DNA from 4 places in the Specibacter sp. NPDC057265 genome. Region 2 is predicted to be linked to each of the others. Evidence: riboswitches for the same ligand, from Rfam matches in the RefSeq annotation. Region 2 holds a riboswitch; each other region holds the start of a gene.
What was found. A riboswitch is a leader RNA that binds a small molecule or an ion and turns the genes downstream of it on or off. The one in region 2 is predicted to bind thiamine pyrophosphate.
Positions count from the first base shown of each region.

Region 1: linked by a shared signal. The riboswitch ahead of ACFUCV_RS11535 (3-oxoacyl-ACP reductase) and the one ahead of ACFUCV_RS10035 (ECF transporter S component) in region 2 are both predicted to bind thiamine pyrophosphate.
Region 3: linked by a shared signal. The riboswitch ahead of ACFUCV_RS02550 (bifunctional hydroxymethylpyrimidine kinase/phosphomethylpyrimidine kinase) and the one ahead of ACFUCV_RS10035 (ECF transporter S component) in region 2 are both predicted to bind thiamine pyrophosphate.
Region 4: linked by a shared signal. The riboswitch ahead of thiO (glycine oxidase ThiO) and the one ahead of ACFUCV_RS10035 (ECF transporter S component) in region 2 are both predicted to bind thiamine pyrophosphate.

Region 1 covers NZ_JBHUYE010000016.1:26,314-29,514, forward strand. Annotated here, with positions in the region: gene ACFUCV_RS11520 (dihydrofolate reductase family protein) at 1-363, shown strand, start outside; gene ACFUCV_RS11525 (MmcQ/YjbR family DNA-binding protein) at 360-758, shown strand; gene ACFUCV_RS11530 (DUF1990 family protein) at 742-1,314, shown strand; TPP riboswitch at 1,724-1,833, shown strand; gene ACFUCV_RS11535 (3-oxoacyl-ACP reductase) at 1,882-2,673, shown strand; gene ACFUCV_RS11540 (LLM class flavin-dependent oxidoreductase) at 2,670-3,201, shown strand, end outside.
Region 2 covers NZ_JBHUYE010000011.1:108,834-112,034, forward strand. Annotated here, with positions in the region: gene ACFUCV_RS10030 (ABC transporter ATP-binding protein) at 1-580, opposite strand, end outside; gene ACFUCV_RS10035 (ECF transporter S component) at 583-1,224, opposite strand; TPP riboswitch at 1,271-1,388, opposite strand; gene ACFUCV_RS10040 (DUF2382 domain-containing protein) at 1,728-2,564, shown strand; gene ACFUCV_RS10045 (hypothetical protein) at 2,661-3,201, shown strand, end outside.
Region 3 covers NZ_JBHUYE010000002.1:125,897-129,097, forward strand. Annotated here, with positions in the region: gene ACFUCV_RS02550 (bifunctional hydroxymethylpyrimidine kinase/phosphomethylpyrimidine kinase) at 1-1,403, opposite strand, end outside; TPP riboswitch at 1,393-1,491, opposite strand; gene ACFUCV_RS02555 (Rne/Rng family ribonuclease) at 1,602-3,201, opposite strand, start outside.
Region 4 covers NZ_JBHUYE010000018.1:5,713-8,913, forward strand. Annotated here, with positions in the region: gene putP (sodium/proline symporter PutP) at 1-939, shown strand, start outside; gene thiE (thiamine phosphate synthase) at 974-1,663, opposite strand; TPP riboswitch at 1,678-1,804, shown strand; gene thiO (glycine oxidase ThiO) at 1,798-3,075, shown strand; gene thiS (sulfur carrier protein ThiS) at 3,072-3,201, shown strand, end outside.

The DNA of each region.
Region 1 (3,201 bases), on a different contig from region 2:
TGGCAGCAGTTCTACGGGGACAAACCCACCTACGTCTTCACTTCCCGGAAGCTGCCCATCCCGGCAGGAGCGGACGTGCGCCTGGTCAATGGTCCGGTCACATCGGCATTGGCTGATATCAAGGCTGCGGCAGGGGACAAGGATGTATGGATTGTAGGTGGCGGGGACCTGGCCGGACAGTTTCTCGACGCCGGGGCCCTGAATGAACTCATCATTAGTTTTGCCCCCGCAGCGTTGACCGGCGGGGCGCCGCTGCTGCCCCGATCCGTGGGGCCTGAGCGGCTCAAACTGCGCAGCGCGCAGCAACATGGCCAGTTCGCCATGTTGCGCTACGAAGTGCTTGCAACCGGCGGCGCCGCATGAGCATCGCACCTTCATCCCTGCGCGCCGCGGCATTGAACCTGCCCGGGGCCTATGAAGACTTCCCCTTTGGCGCGGAAACCAGCGTGTTCAAGGTCAAGGCCCCCACAGGGGACCGTCCGGGCAAGGTCTTCGCCTTGGGGGATCTGGACAGCCAACCTTTGAGCATCAGCCTCAAATGTGATCCCGAGCTCGCGCCGGGTCTGCGCGAGGCAAATCCCGGAATCACCGGTGGGTACCACCTGAACAAACGGCACTGGAACACTGTTGACACCTCCCGCGTGGAGGAACAGATGGTCCTGGAAATGCTGGAGGATTCCTACGATCTAGTGGTGGCCGGCTTACCCAAAAAGCAACAAACCGCCTTGAAATGGAGTGCCCATGCCGCAGGGGAGTAGCAATTTGGATTATCCGCAGCTGGGGTTGACCCGCCTGGCGGCACTCACAGCTGCGCAGGACATTCCCTGGCCCAAGGGATTCAGCCACGTGGACAAGACCACCACAGTGGGCAGCGGCCCGGAGACCTTCGCTGCGCTCGCAGAGGGCATCATGACGTGGGAGATTCAACGCCGGGCCGGGTTGACCGTCAAGGCCCCGCCGCGGGCCACGGTGGGTGCGCGGGTGGTGAGTGGATTTGGTGTGGGCCAGCTGCGGCTCCCCGTACCGTGCGAAGTGGTGTGGGCTCTGGAGCCGCAGCGGCTGGAGACGGATGAGGGCAGCGCGGTGACAGTGGCTGGTTTTGGCTACGGGACCTTGCCGGGCCATCCCGCCCTGGGCGAGGAGGCCTTCCTGGCCCTGATGAGGCCCGACGGCGCCGTGCACTTTAGGCTGCTGGCGTTCAGCAGACCGGCGGGATTGATATATACCCTGGGCTCCCCGGTGACCAAATTGGCCCAGGCGGGCGTGACGCGTTCATACCAGCAGGCGGCGAGGGCGTTGAGCGGCGGATTCTAAGTGTCGCAGGCGCCGGATTGTCCGCCGCTGGTGTGCATGGTGGTGCGTTGGATGCCAAGGTGGGCTGTTCTGCGCCGGATTCCATGCCGGTTTGGCGCAGGGGGTGCCATGCGCCAGACCGGGTGCGGCTTTGGCGCCTGAGGTTCCGTCTGCAGGACTGCATGCCTGAAATGCAGCCTGGTTGGCCCATGGTGCTGCGTTGGATGCCAAGGTGGACCATGCCGTGATGCGGGGACTGTGCCGAACTTGTCAGGGCCCCAAGAAATGGTTTTCGGGTTTCCATCCCACCCGGTTCCATGATCCCCCACCGTGTCAGTTTGGACATCGTTGCCTTCCACGCCCGGGGGCATCTGTTGTGACGGGCCGCAAAGTGACCACCCCAAGAATTTCCCAATGGGCTATGGTAGGCAGAAGCGACACGGGGTGCCCCGGCGCGGCGCAAGCCGGTCAGGAGCTGAGATTAAACCCGGTGAACCTGCTCCAGTTAGTACTGGCGAAGGGATGTCAGCACCGGTCAACGGTCATCTACGTCTACGTGCCTTCGTCACCCGTCGAAAGGTGATTCACATGAAGTCCACAACAGTTTCCCCCAAAGCCCTGCCCATCCACGACCAAGTAGTGCTGGTCACCGGAGGCGCGAGGGGACTTGGTGCCCGCCTGGTGCAGTCTTTCCTCAAGGAAGGCTCCCGTGTGGTGATTAATTATTTAGAAAGCGCTGACGCGGCGCAGGGAGCAGCGGCAGCTTTTCCTGAACGGGCTGTGGCCCTGCAAGCAGATGTACGTGATGCGCAGCAGGTCAATGCCATGGTTGAAAGGGCCGAGGCGCATTTTGGTTCCCCCATCACTACGGTCGTCAACAATGCACTGGCCGACTTCTCCTTCAACGGCGACGCGCGACCGCAGGCGGACACGTTGAACTGGGAGAACCTGGAGCAGCAGTTCTCCGGAACTGTACGCGGGGCGTTGAACACTGTGCAGGCAGTATTGCCCAAGATGCGGGCAGCCGGCTTTGGACGCGTCATCAATGTCGGCACCAATTTATTTCAGCACCCGGTGGTCCCCTATCACGATTACACGGCCGCGAAGGCTGCCCTGCTGTCGCTGACCCGCACTCTTTCCCACGATTTAGGCCCTGCCGGGATCACAGTCAACATGGTTTCAGGCGGCTTGTTGCGCAGCACGGATGCCAGCTCAGCCACCCCGGAGGAAGTTTTTGACATGATTGCCGCCGGGACCTCGCTGCGGCGGGTCACTACGCCGAAAGAGTTCGCGGACGCTGCCTTGTTTTTCGCCTCCCCCTGGTCCCGCGCGGTGACGGGACAGAATCTCATTGTTGACGGCGGGCTGGTAAAGGGATGACTTTCGAAACTCGCCAGCTGCACTTGAACCTGTTCATCTTCGGTTGTGGACACCATAAAGCCGCATGGCGCCATCCACAATCACCAGTTGAGCAGCTGGGGGATGTCACTTATTTAGAGCAGTTGGCCCGCACCGCCGAGCGCGGTTTCCTGGACGCGGTGTTTTTCGCCGATGGGCACGCCGCAGCTAATGTCGCCGACGGGCCGCTGTGGTTCCTTGAACCGATGACCGCGCTGGCGGCCATGAGTCGGGCCACAAGCAGGATTGGTCTGGTCAGCACCATTTCCAGCACCTTCCACACCCCGTTCCATGCGGCGCGGATGTTGGCTTCACTGGACCATATTTCCGGTGGCCGGGTGGGTTGGAATGTGGTGACCTCCATGTTCGACGCGGAGGCCCGCAACCATGGGCTGGAGCGCATGCCGGAGTCTCTGGACCGGTATGCCCGTGCGGAGGAATTCATCGAGGTGGTCCTGGGTCTCTGGGACTCATGGGCTGACGACGCGCTGCGTTACGACCGGTCCGGTG
Region 2 (3,201 bases):
CGGCATCACGGACTTCCACCACCCCGGCGGGATCGAGGTTGGCGGTGGGTTCATCAAGCAGGAGCAATCCCGGGCGCATGGCCAAAATCCCGGCCAGACCCAGGCGCTGCTTTTGGCCGCCGGACAATGCGGAGCTGGGGTGATCCAGCGGCAGTGCAAGTCCTACGGCTTCCAGGGCAGCGGGCACCCGCCGCCAAATTTCCGCACGCGGCACCGCCAGATTCTCGGCCCCAAACGCCACGTCGTCGCCAATGCGCGAGAGCACCACCTGCGTGTCCGGATCTTGTTGCATAAGCCCGGCCACCCCGCGGCAATGAGCTGCGGGACGGCCGTCAATGAGCAGCCTTCCCTGTTCATCAGCCTCTTCGTCATTGCCCAGGACCCCTGCCAGGGCATGCAAAAGCGTGGACTTGCCAGCTCCGGAAGGCCCCAGCAGCAACACCCGCTCTCCGGGTGCAATGTCCAAATCCAGGCCCTGCACGGCGGGCGTGGCGCGGCCCGAATGCTGCCACCCCCATCCTTGGGCACTGACGCCGGCGGGGGCGCCGATGACATGGGCACCCCCGGAGAGTTTCTTCATCTCTACACGGCCCGCTCGGTGGCGGCGCCGCGCGAGGGCAAATTGGCCAGCGCCCCCGTCCGCGCCAGGCCGCGCACTGCCAGCCAGGAACCCAGGCCGGCAATCAAGGCCCCGGAAATCATCGCCAGGACCAAGTAGATGGCCTTCCAATCGGCCGCCCATTCCACGTTGTACACAAAATTGTCATTGAGCCCCAGCCCCAGGCCCGCGAGCGCCCCAGCCACCAGGGCCACAAGCAAGGTGAACCGGCGGTAGCGGAACAGGGCCAGGCCCAATTCCGCACCCAAGCCTTGAACCAGGCCCGAAAGCAGCACGGTGAAACCGAAATGGGTGCCCAGCAGCCCCTCCACGGATGCTGCGATCAGTTCGCAGTACAGCGCGGCTCCGGGCTTGCGGATCACCAATCCGCCCAGCACTCCGGCAATAAGCCAGCCGCCGCCGTACAGGGCGGAGATGGGCGGGAAGGCGACGGTGGCGGCGCTGATAAGTCCGTAACCGACCGACCACAGCCAGAAAATCACCCCCACCGCCACGCCCAGCACCGAGACAATGACGATGTCAACGACCCGCCACGATTTTTTGGCCCGTGATGCCTTGAGTTGGTCTTGCTGCGGAGCAGTTTCACCTGCATATGACTTGGCCATGGTTCCTCCTTTTCAGGAGGGGCGGCAGCAGCGGACTTTCCGCGCAGCCGAAGAGAACTCGACTCCCTTCGCCGGTACTAACCGGAGCAGGTTCGAGGGTCTGCGGTGAACCGCACTCTCAGCGCCGCTACCCAGGCCGGGTGGACGCTCCCCTGTCGTGTTTGAATTGCGGCTTTAGCATACCCCGCGCACGGGCCCAAGCCAATGCACGATGACGACGGCGGACTTCCCCAGCGAAATAAAGCGGGGCTTATATCCAAAACTCATGCGGCCCATTTAGCTCCGCTCGGCTTATTTCCGGATGCTTCCCTTGATTTATGAATCCAAGGAGTGTTCCATGGGTTTTGGGCGAGGTTTTTGGCTGTGACCCCTCTTTGGCCGGCTTCGGCAGAAGCTGCCACAAGCCAGGAATCCAGGGACCATTTGGTTCCGAAACCGCTTCAACGGCCCCGCCCGGTTAAGCAAGATGGAAGCCTTATCAAGAGTACGAGAAGGAGAACATCATGATTCACACCGATAACCTGTCCGCCCTGGTATCCGGCGGCGGCAATGTGTTGGACAGCGATGGAGGAAAGATCGGCTCCATTGGCCAGATTTATTTTGACGACCGAACCTCGGAGCCGAGCTGGGTGACTGTCAAGACAGGTCTTTTTGGGACTTCCGAGTCCTTTGCACCCCTGGCGGATGCCACCCAGCAGGGCGACGACATTGTCATTCCCTACACCAAGGACAAGGTCAAGGACGCCCCCCGCGTAGCACCCGACGGTCATTTGGAAGTGGACGAACAGGACCAGCTTTACAGCTACTACGGGCTCTCCTCCGGCTTTGATCAGGGCTTTGAGGATGACACCACGGGGCGCGGCAACTTTGCGGACACCTCAAGCAACGACACCTCCACGAACCAGGCCTACGATGCCGGCACGGCGCAGGGCACGGTGGGGCATGACACCTCCGGTCCCACCACTGATGATGCCATGACCCGTTCAGAGGAGCAGCTGCATGTGGGCACGCAACGGCAGGAAGCCGGACGGGCACGCCTGCGCAAGTTCGTGGTCACTGAAAATGTCACCACCACGGTTCCGGTGCAGCATGAGGAGGTCCGCCTGGAACGCGAGCCCATCACCGAAGCCAATGCCGGTGATGCCCTGAGCGGCCCGGCCCTGAGCGAAGAGGAACATGAGGTGATCCTCCATGAGGAACGCCCCGTGGTGGACAAGGAAACCGTGCCGGTGGAGCGTGTCCGTCTGGACACGGAAACTGTTGTTGACGACCAGACCGTCAGCGAAGACGTCCGCAAGGAACAAATCGAACTTGACGAGGACGGCCGCACCACCCGCTAGAACCACTCCCACCACTTGGGGGAACGGTGCCAGCTGGGGAACGTCAAGAACTCCCCTGCAGCCAAGGCGCCTTCCCCCAAGGGCAAAGGACACATTATGGATGAGAACAGCGTTTCCGGGGCCAGCACCTCCAAGGGTCTTCGCAATGAGGTCGTCGCCGCCGAAAAGGAACGCTTTGGTGGCATTAAATGGGGCTCGGCGTTTTTTGGTTGGCTCACTGCCATTGGCATGACAGTGCTTTTGTCCGCGCTGGCCACCGCCATTGGCCTGGGCCTGGGCGCGGCCAACAACACCAGCACCCAGGATGCCGTTGACCAGGCCACAGAGAACGCCGACACCTTGGGAATCGCTGGCGCAGTGGCCTTGGCTGTCATTCTCCTGCTGGCCTACTACTGCGGTGGATATGTGGCTGGCCGCATGGCCCGTTTTGATGGTGTCAAACAAGGTTTGGCCGTCTGGCTGTGGGGGTTGGTCATTGCCATTGTGGTGGCCATTCTCGCCGCGGTTGCAGGGAATGAATTCAATGTCCTCAGCAACTTGGGCGGGGCGCCACAAATACCCGTCGATGGCAGCCTGCTGACGGCCAGCGGCATCATTGGCTTGGCCATTGCTGTTCTTGTCCCCCTTCTGGGAGCCA
Region 3 (3,201 bases), on a different contig from region 2:
GCGTGCACAAAGTCGGTGGCCGCGTAGCTTTCAATCCACGCCCCGTAGGGGTGGTTCCCGGGGAACTTTTCATAATCGGCGTGCAGCGCCGTGCCCACGTCCGCATAGATCCAGAAGCAGGGCAGCACCGCCGCGACCACTTCCCCGTATCCGCCCTCGAAGGCGGTGCTCTGCAGGTGCTCGGCATAGCGCCGGGTCACCGGTCCGGGAGGCGCGGGGGGCGCTGCATCCAGCCACCCGTCATGAAGCGCCAGCTCCTCCTCAAGGCACTGCTGGGCGCTGTGCGCCCAAAAACGCTGTTCGGCGAGGGTGGGTGCCAGGACGCTGGCTTGGGAAAGCACCCGGGAATAGCTGCCCAGGTACAGGGCATCCTGCGCCAAATAATAGTCAAAGTGTCCACGGGCCAGGGTGCCTGCGGCAAGTTCCTTGATGAAGTCAAGGTTGAAGATGGCCGCACGCATGTCCTTGCACTGCTGCCACAGCCAGCCGCTGAAATCCTCTCCGGGCCCCGGTGCGCTGCGGGGAAGGTCAACCGCGGCGGGCCCCCACAGGGCATGGAAGTGGTTCACCGGGCCGGCCCCGCCGCCCACCTGCAGCTGTGCCGACGTTTCCAAGGCGCCCACCAACCATTCCTTCGCCCGTTGGATGCTCAGCGCCCAATCCCCGCCGTGCGCCTGCAGGGTTGCCACGGCGGAGGACAGGGCACACCCCGTGCCGTGGGTGTTGACAGTGTCAACGCGGGGGGCGGAAAACTCCTGCAGCGTTCCCTGGGCGTCCACCAGCGCATCGGGACAGTGCTTCCCAGGCAAATGCCCGCCCTTGACCAGCACCAGCACTTGATGGGCACCGGCCAGTTCACGCCCCTGGGCCAGGGCCTGCGCCCAGGTGGTGGCCAGGGGTGCTTCCAGCAGGGCCGCCAACTCGGCAAGGTTGGGTGTCACCAGATGCGTGTGCGGCAACAGATCCAAAAGGGCCTGCCGCGTCCCGGCTTCGACAAGGGAATCACCACTGGTGGCCACCATGACCGGGTCCAGCACCACGACGGGCGGTTGCGTGCGCTGCAGCCACCGGCCCACCGCCGCCATCGCCTGGGCCGTTCCCAACATGCCGATCTTGACTGCGTCAACAGTGATGTCCGTCGAGATGGCATCAAGTTGTGCGGTGAGGAAATGCCCCGGCGGCACATGGATGGCCTGCACGCCCTGGGTGTTTTGGGCCGTCAATGCGGTGACGGCGGCCAAGGCATAGCCGCCGTGGGCCGAAATGGTCTTAATGTCAGCTTGGATGCCGGCACCCCCTGAGGGGTCCGAGCCCGCTATGGCCAGGATGCGTGGATGGCCGGTGTGGCCATCGCGGCGGACCGCAGGTGCCGGGGCAGGTGAATCAAGGGCGGTTGTGCTCATGGGACATCCCTTCGCCGGTGCTAACCGGGCAGGTTCAACGGGTGTAGTCTCAGCCGGCCCTGGTGGCCTGGCACCCCGTGTCTGATCCCACCCTAACCCGGAACATGCAAAAAACCGGCCCGCGCCGCCTTGAGAAGATGTCATGGAGCTTCTTAAGGCGGCGCGGGCCGGCAGGGTGCCTGCGGTTGGGCGGGCTGGCTACAGTTCCGAGGCGGGAACCCCGACGCCCAAAATGATGGGTTCAGCGCTCTTCACGGCCACCGGCGCGGCGGCAGGCACCACCGCGGCGGCACTGCTGTGCGGAGCCGAGCCCTGACCGTGCTGCACCGAGTCCACGGTCTCCACTGCAGTGTCGGCACCGCCTTGGGCGCTGCGTGCGCTGCGGTTCCGGCGTGGCCGCCGCGAACGGGCGCGGCCGCCATCCCCGGCGTCCCCGGGCACAGATACTGCCTGTTTTTCGCCGGCCACGGCCTCCACGCCGGACGTGGCGCCCTCCTGCACGCTGGGGGCAGCCAACTGGTCCAGGGCCTGGGCCAGACCCGCCAGCGCGGCCGCCTTGTCCACCGGGGTGGATTCGGCCAGCTCCCGGCTTTCCCCCCGGTGCCCACGGGGCAGCTCCACGGCTTCCCCGCCCAGGGTGAGGGTGGCGCCGTCGGACGCTGCAGCCGGTGTGGTTGCAATGGCGGCCCCCACCTGGCCGGCAGCTGCCGGCTCGTGGTGTGCGGCGGCAGCGGCGGCGGCAATCGCGGCCAGCGCAATGCGGGCCTCCTGGGCTTTCTGTACCTTGGCGGCGTCAGCTGCCGCATCCACTGCCGGTGCGGCCGGAACGTCATGGCCGGCTTCCAACTCCGCCTGCTGGGAGCGGTTGCGGTTGCGCTTGCGCTCGCTGCGGGTGGAGCGGTTGGCTGTGCGTTCCTGCTCGCGGGGCTCGTGCTTGGGCGCCTGGGAGGGGGCGGAAACCACCTCCACGGATGCGGCGTGGTTGCGGCGGTGCTCCACTGGAATCTCGTGGGTGACCATGCCGCGGCCTGCGCAGCTGGGGCATTGTTCGCCAAAGACCTCCAGCAGGCCGGTGCCCATGCGCTTGCGCGTCATTTGGACCAGACCCAGGGAGGTGACTTCGGCGACCTGGTGTTTGGTGCGGTCGCGGCCCAGACATTCCACCAGCCGGCGGAGCACCAGGTCACGGTTGGATTCCAGCACCATGTCAATGAAGTCGATGACGATGATGCCGCCAATGTCACGCAGGCGCAACTGGCGCACCACCTCCTCGGCAGCCTCCAGGTTGTTCTTGGTGACGGTTTCCTCCAGGTTTCCCCCGGAGCCGGTGAACTTGCCGGTGTTGACGTCCACCACGGTCATGGCTTCGGTGCGGTCAATGACCAGCGAACCCCCCGAGGGCAAGAACACCTTGCGTTCCAGGGCCTTGTTGATTTGCTCGTCAATGCGGTGGGCGGAGAAAATGTCCTCCTCGCTGCTCCACTTTTCCAAACGGTCCAGCAGATCCGGGGCCACATAGGTGACATACGCCTCGATGGTGTCCCAGGCCTCCTCACCGGAGACGATCAGCTTCGTGAAGTCTTCATTGAAGACGTCACGCACCACCTTGATGGTCAGGTCAGGCTCGGCGTACAGCATTTCAGGCGCCAGCGTCTTGGCCGACGCGGCCCTGTTGTTGATGCCTTCCCATTGGGCGCGCAGCCGGTTGATGTCGTTGGTGAGCTCTTCCTCGCTGGCACCCTCGGCAGCCGTTCGCACAATCACGCCGGCGTTCTCCGGCAGGTGGTCTTTGAGCACG
Region 4 (3,201 bases), on a different contig from region 2:
GCCGCGCTGATGGTGGTCCCGGTGATGGCCGTGATCCAAACCGGCGGCGTTGGCGCCACGGTGACGCGCTTGCAAAACATCGACCCCGAGGCCTTGAACTTGTTCAGGGGCTTTGGGGAGGGGAACACCCTGGTGTGGCTGGTGGGCATCTTTTCCACCGCTGCATGGGGCCTGGGCTACTTTGGCCAGCCCCACATCATTGTCCGGTTCATGGCGTTGCGTTCCCCGCAGGATGCCAAGGCGGGGCGCCGCATTGGCATTGGCTGGATGATTTTGACGGCGGCCGGGGCTGTCAGCACGGCATTGATTGGCATCGCCTACTTTGCCGACAATCCCGCTCTGGAGCTTGGCGACCCGGAAACGGTGTTCCTGAAATTGAGCCAGATATTCTTCCACCCGTTCGTGGCCGGCCTGGTCCTGGCGGCCGTGCTTGCCGCCATCATGTCCACCATCTCCTCCCAGCTCATTGTGTGTTCCTCGGCGCTCGTTGAGGACCTGTACAACATGACCGGGCGCCAGTCCACGGCCAAGCAGCAGGTCATTCTGGGCCGGCTCGGCGTGCTGGTGATTGCCGTCGTTGCAGCCCTCATCGCCCTGGACAGGGAATCGAGCATCCTGGAGCTGGTGTCCTTCGCCTGGGCCGGCTTTGGGGCCGCCTTTGGTCCTGTGGTCCTGCTGAGCCTGTACTGGCGCAAGCTGAGCTCGCAGGGTGCCCTGGCGGGCATGGTTGTGGCCACGGTGGTGGTGTTTGTCTGGGGAAAGACGCCGGTGTTGCATGATGCAATGTACGAGATTGTGCCCGCATTCCTCCTGAACCTGATTGTGGCAGTGGCCGTCTCCAAGTTCACCTACAAGGAAAATCCCGTGATTGAGTCTGAATTTACGGCAATGGTGACCGATTCGGATCCGCGCAAGGTTGCCACCGGCGTCGTGCGCTAGGCCCGGCGGCGACCCTGGTGGCGTGCCCTGGGTGCTACCCCAGTGCAGGCAGGCGGGAGAGCAGTTCTTGGGCGGCCGCGGTGGGATCCGCGGCGTCGGTGATGGCGCGGACCACAACTATCCGCGAGGCACCGGCGTCGATGACCTGGTCCACGGTGGACAGGTCCACACCACCAATGGCGAACCACGGCTTGGCCGTGCCCAGCGAGGCGGCATGTTCCACCAGGGAGAGCCCGACGGCGGCCCGGCCCGGTTTGGTGGGGGTGGCCCACAGCGGGCCCACACAGAAGTAGTCGGCGTCCGGGTGGGCCGCGGCGGCGGATACCTGGGCGGGGTCGTGGCTGGAGAGCCCCATCGACACCGGGCCCACCAGCGAGCGGGCGGCCGGCAGCGGCAGATCCTTCTGGCCAATGTGGAACACGGGCGCACCGCTGAGGGAGGCAAGGTCGGCCCTGTCATTCACGGCCCACAACTTGCCGGATTCCTCCGCCACGGAACGCAACACGGCCAGCAGCTCCAGCTCCTCGGCGGCCTCAATGGACTTGTCGCGCAGCTGGATGATGTCCACGCCGCCGGCATAGGCTGCGCGTAGAAAATCGGCGAAATCCCCCTGACGGGTGCGGGCGTCGGTGCATAAATATAGTCTGGCCGCGGCCAGTTGGGGCGCCGTGGAGGGTGCGTCGGCAGCGGGCATGGCGTCATGGATGGCAGAAGAGCTGTGCATGTCTCATAGACTAGTGCAGTACCGCGGGAGCCAGTGAAGCTGGCTGAGAGGACGCCTGATGCGTCGACCGACATTCGCCCCCTTGTGGGCGTGGAACCTGATCCGGGTCATGCCGGCGTAGGAAAGGAAAATACATGGGATCTTCAATGCCCGGCTCCGGCACTCCAGCACCCCCCACCCTTGACGTGGCAGTCATTGGCGGTGGCATTGTGGGCCTTGGCATTGCCTGGGAAGCCCAACGCTCGGGCCGAAGCGTAAAAGTGATAGACCCCGCCCCTGCCTCCGGAGCCACCTTCGCCGCGGCCGGGATGTTGGCGGCCATCAGCGAACTGCACTATCAAGAGCAGCCCCTGCTGGAACTCATGCTCGCCTCCGCCGCGCTGTGGCCCGAGCTGCTGGCCTCCCTGGACGCACCAGGTCTGCCGGAGACGGGATTTGTTACGACGCCGACCCTCGTTGTGGGGGCCGACGCCGCGGACCGGCAGGCGCTGGCCGATTTGCGCACCGTGCAGCTCCAGCACGGACTGCAGGTGGAACAGCTGAGCATCAAGGACGCGCGGGCTGCCGAGCCCCTGCTCAGTCCCCAGATTTCCTGCGCCCTGCGCATCGCCGGCGACCACCAGCTTGATCCGCGGGCCACCGCCGCCGCGCTGCGTCAGCGCCTCAATGAAGTGGCCGCCGCACGTGGGGACGGGGAAGGGGCGTTCGTGGCCGGGCAGGCTGCCGCGCTGTTGTGGGAGCACGCCGGCAGGCACGCCCAAGGCCGCGTCACCGGCGTCGCCCTGGCTGACGGCCGTGAAATCCACGCCCGGGAGGTCATTGTGGCCAATGGCCTGGGCGCGGCTGAATTGCAGGCACTGCCGCGGGGCCTGGAACTGCCGCTGCGCCCGGTGCACGGCGATATTTTGCGCCTGCGCGTCCCCGGACACCTGCGCCCACTGATCACCCACACGGTGCGCGGGATGGTGCGGGGGATGCCGGTGTACATTGTTCCCCGTTCCGACGGCACGGTGGTCATTGGCGCCACGAGCCGGGAGGACAAAACGGCAGGGGTCAGCGCCGGAGGCGTGCACCAGCTGTTGCGGGACGCCCAGCTCCTGGTCCCTGCCGTGGCCGAGCTGGAACTGCTCGAATGCACCGCCCGGGCCCGGCCCGGGACACCGGACAATGCCCCGCTGCTGGGCCGGGTGGCGGGGGAAGGCGGCCAGGACATTCCGGGACTGATCATTGCCACCGGCTTTTTCCGCCACGGGGTGCTGCTGACGGCCATGGCCGGGCAGCTGTGCCGCCAACTGTTGGGCGGCATCACCGACCTGGCGTGGCTGCCCTTCCGCCCGGACCGGTTTTCACCCACTTTGTCCCCCAACCTGTGCCCCACCCTTCCGGGGCCGTCACATGAGGAGCTTCCATGAACACCATTGATCTCAACGGCGCCGCGCACCAGGTGGCTGAGGGAACCACGGTGGCCGATCTGGTCACTGCGGTCACCGGACGTGCCCTGCTGCCCACCGGGCAGGCGGCCGACGGCGGCCGCCTCG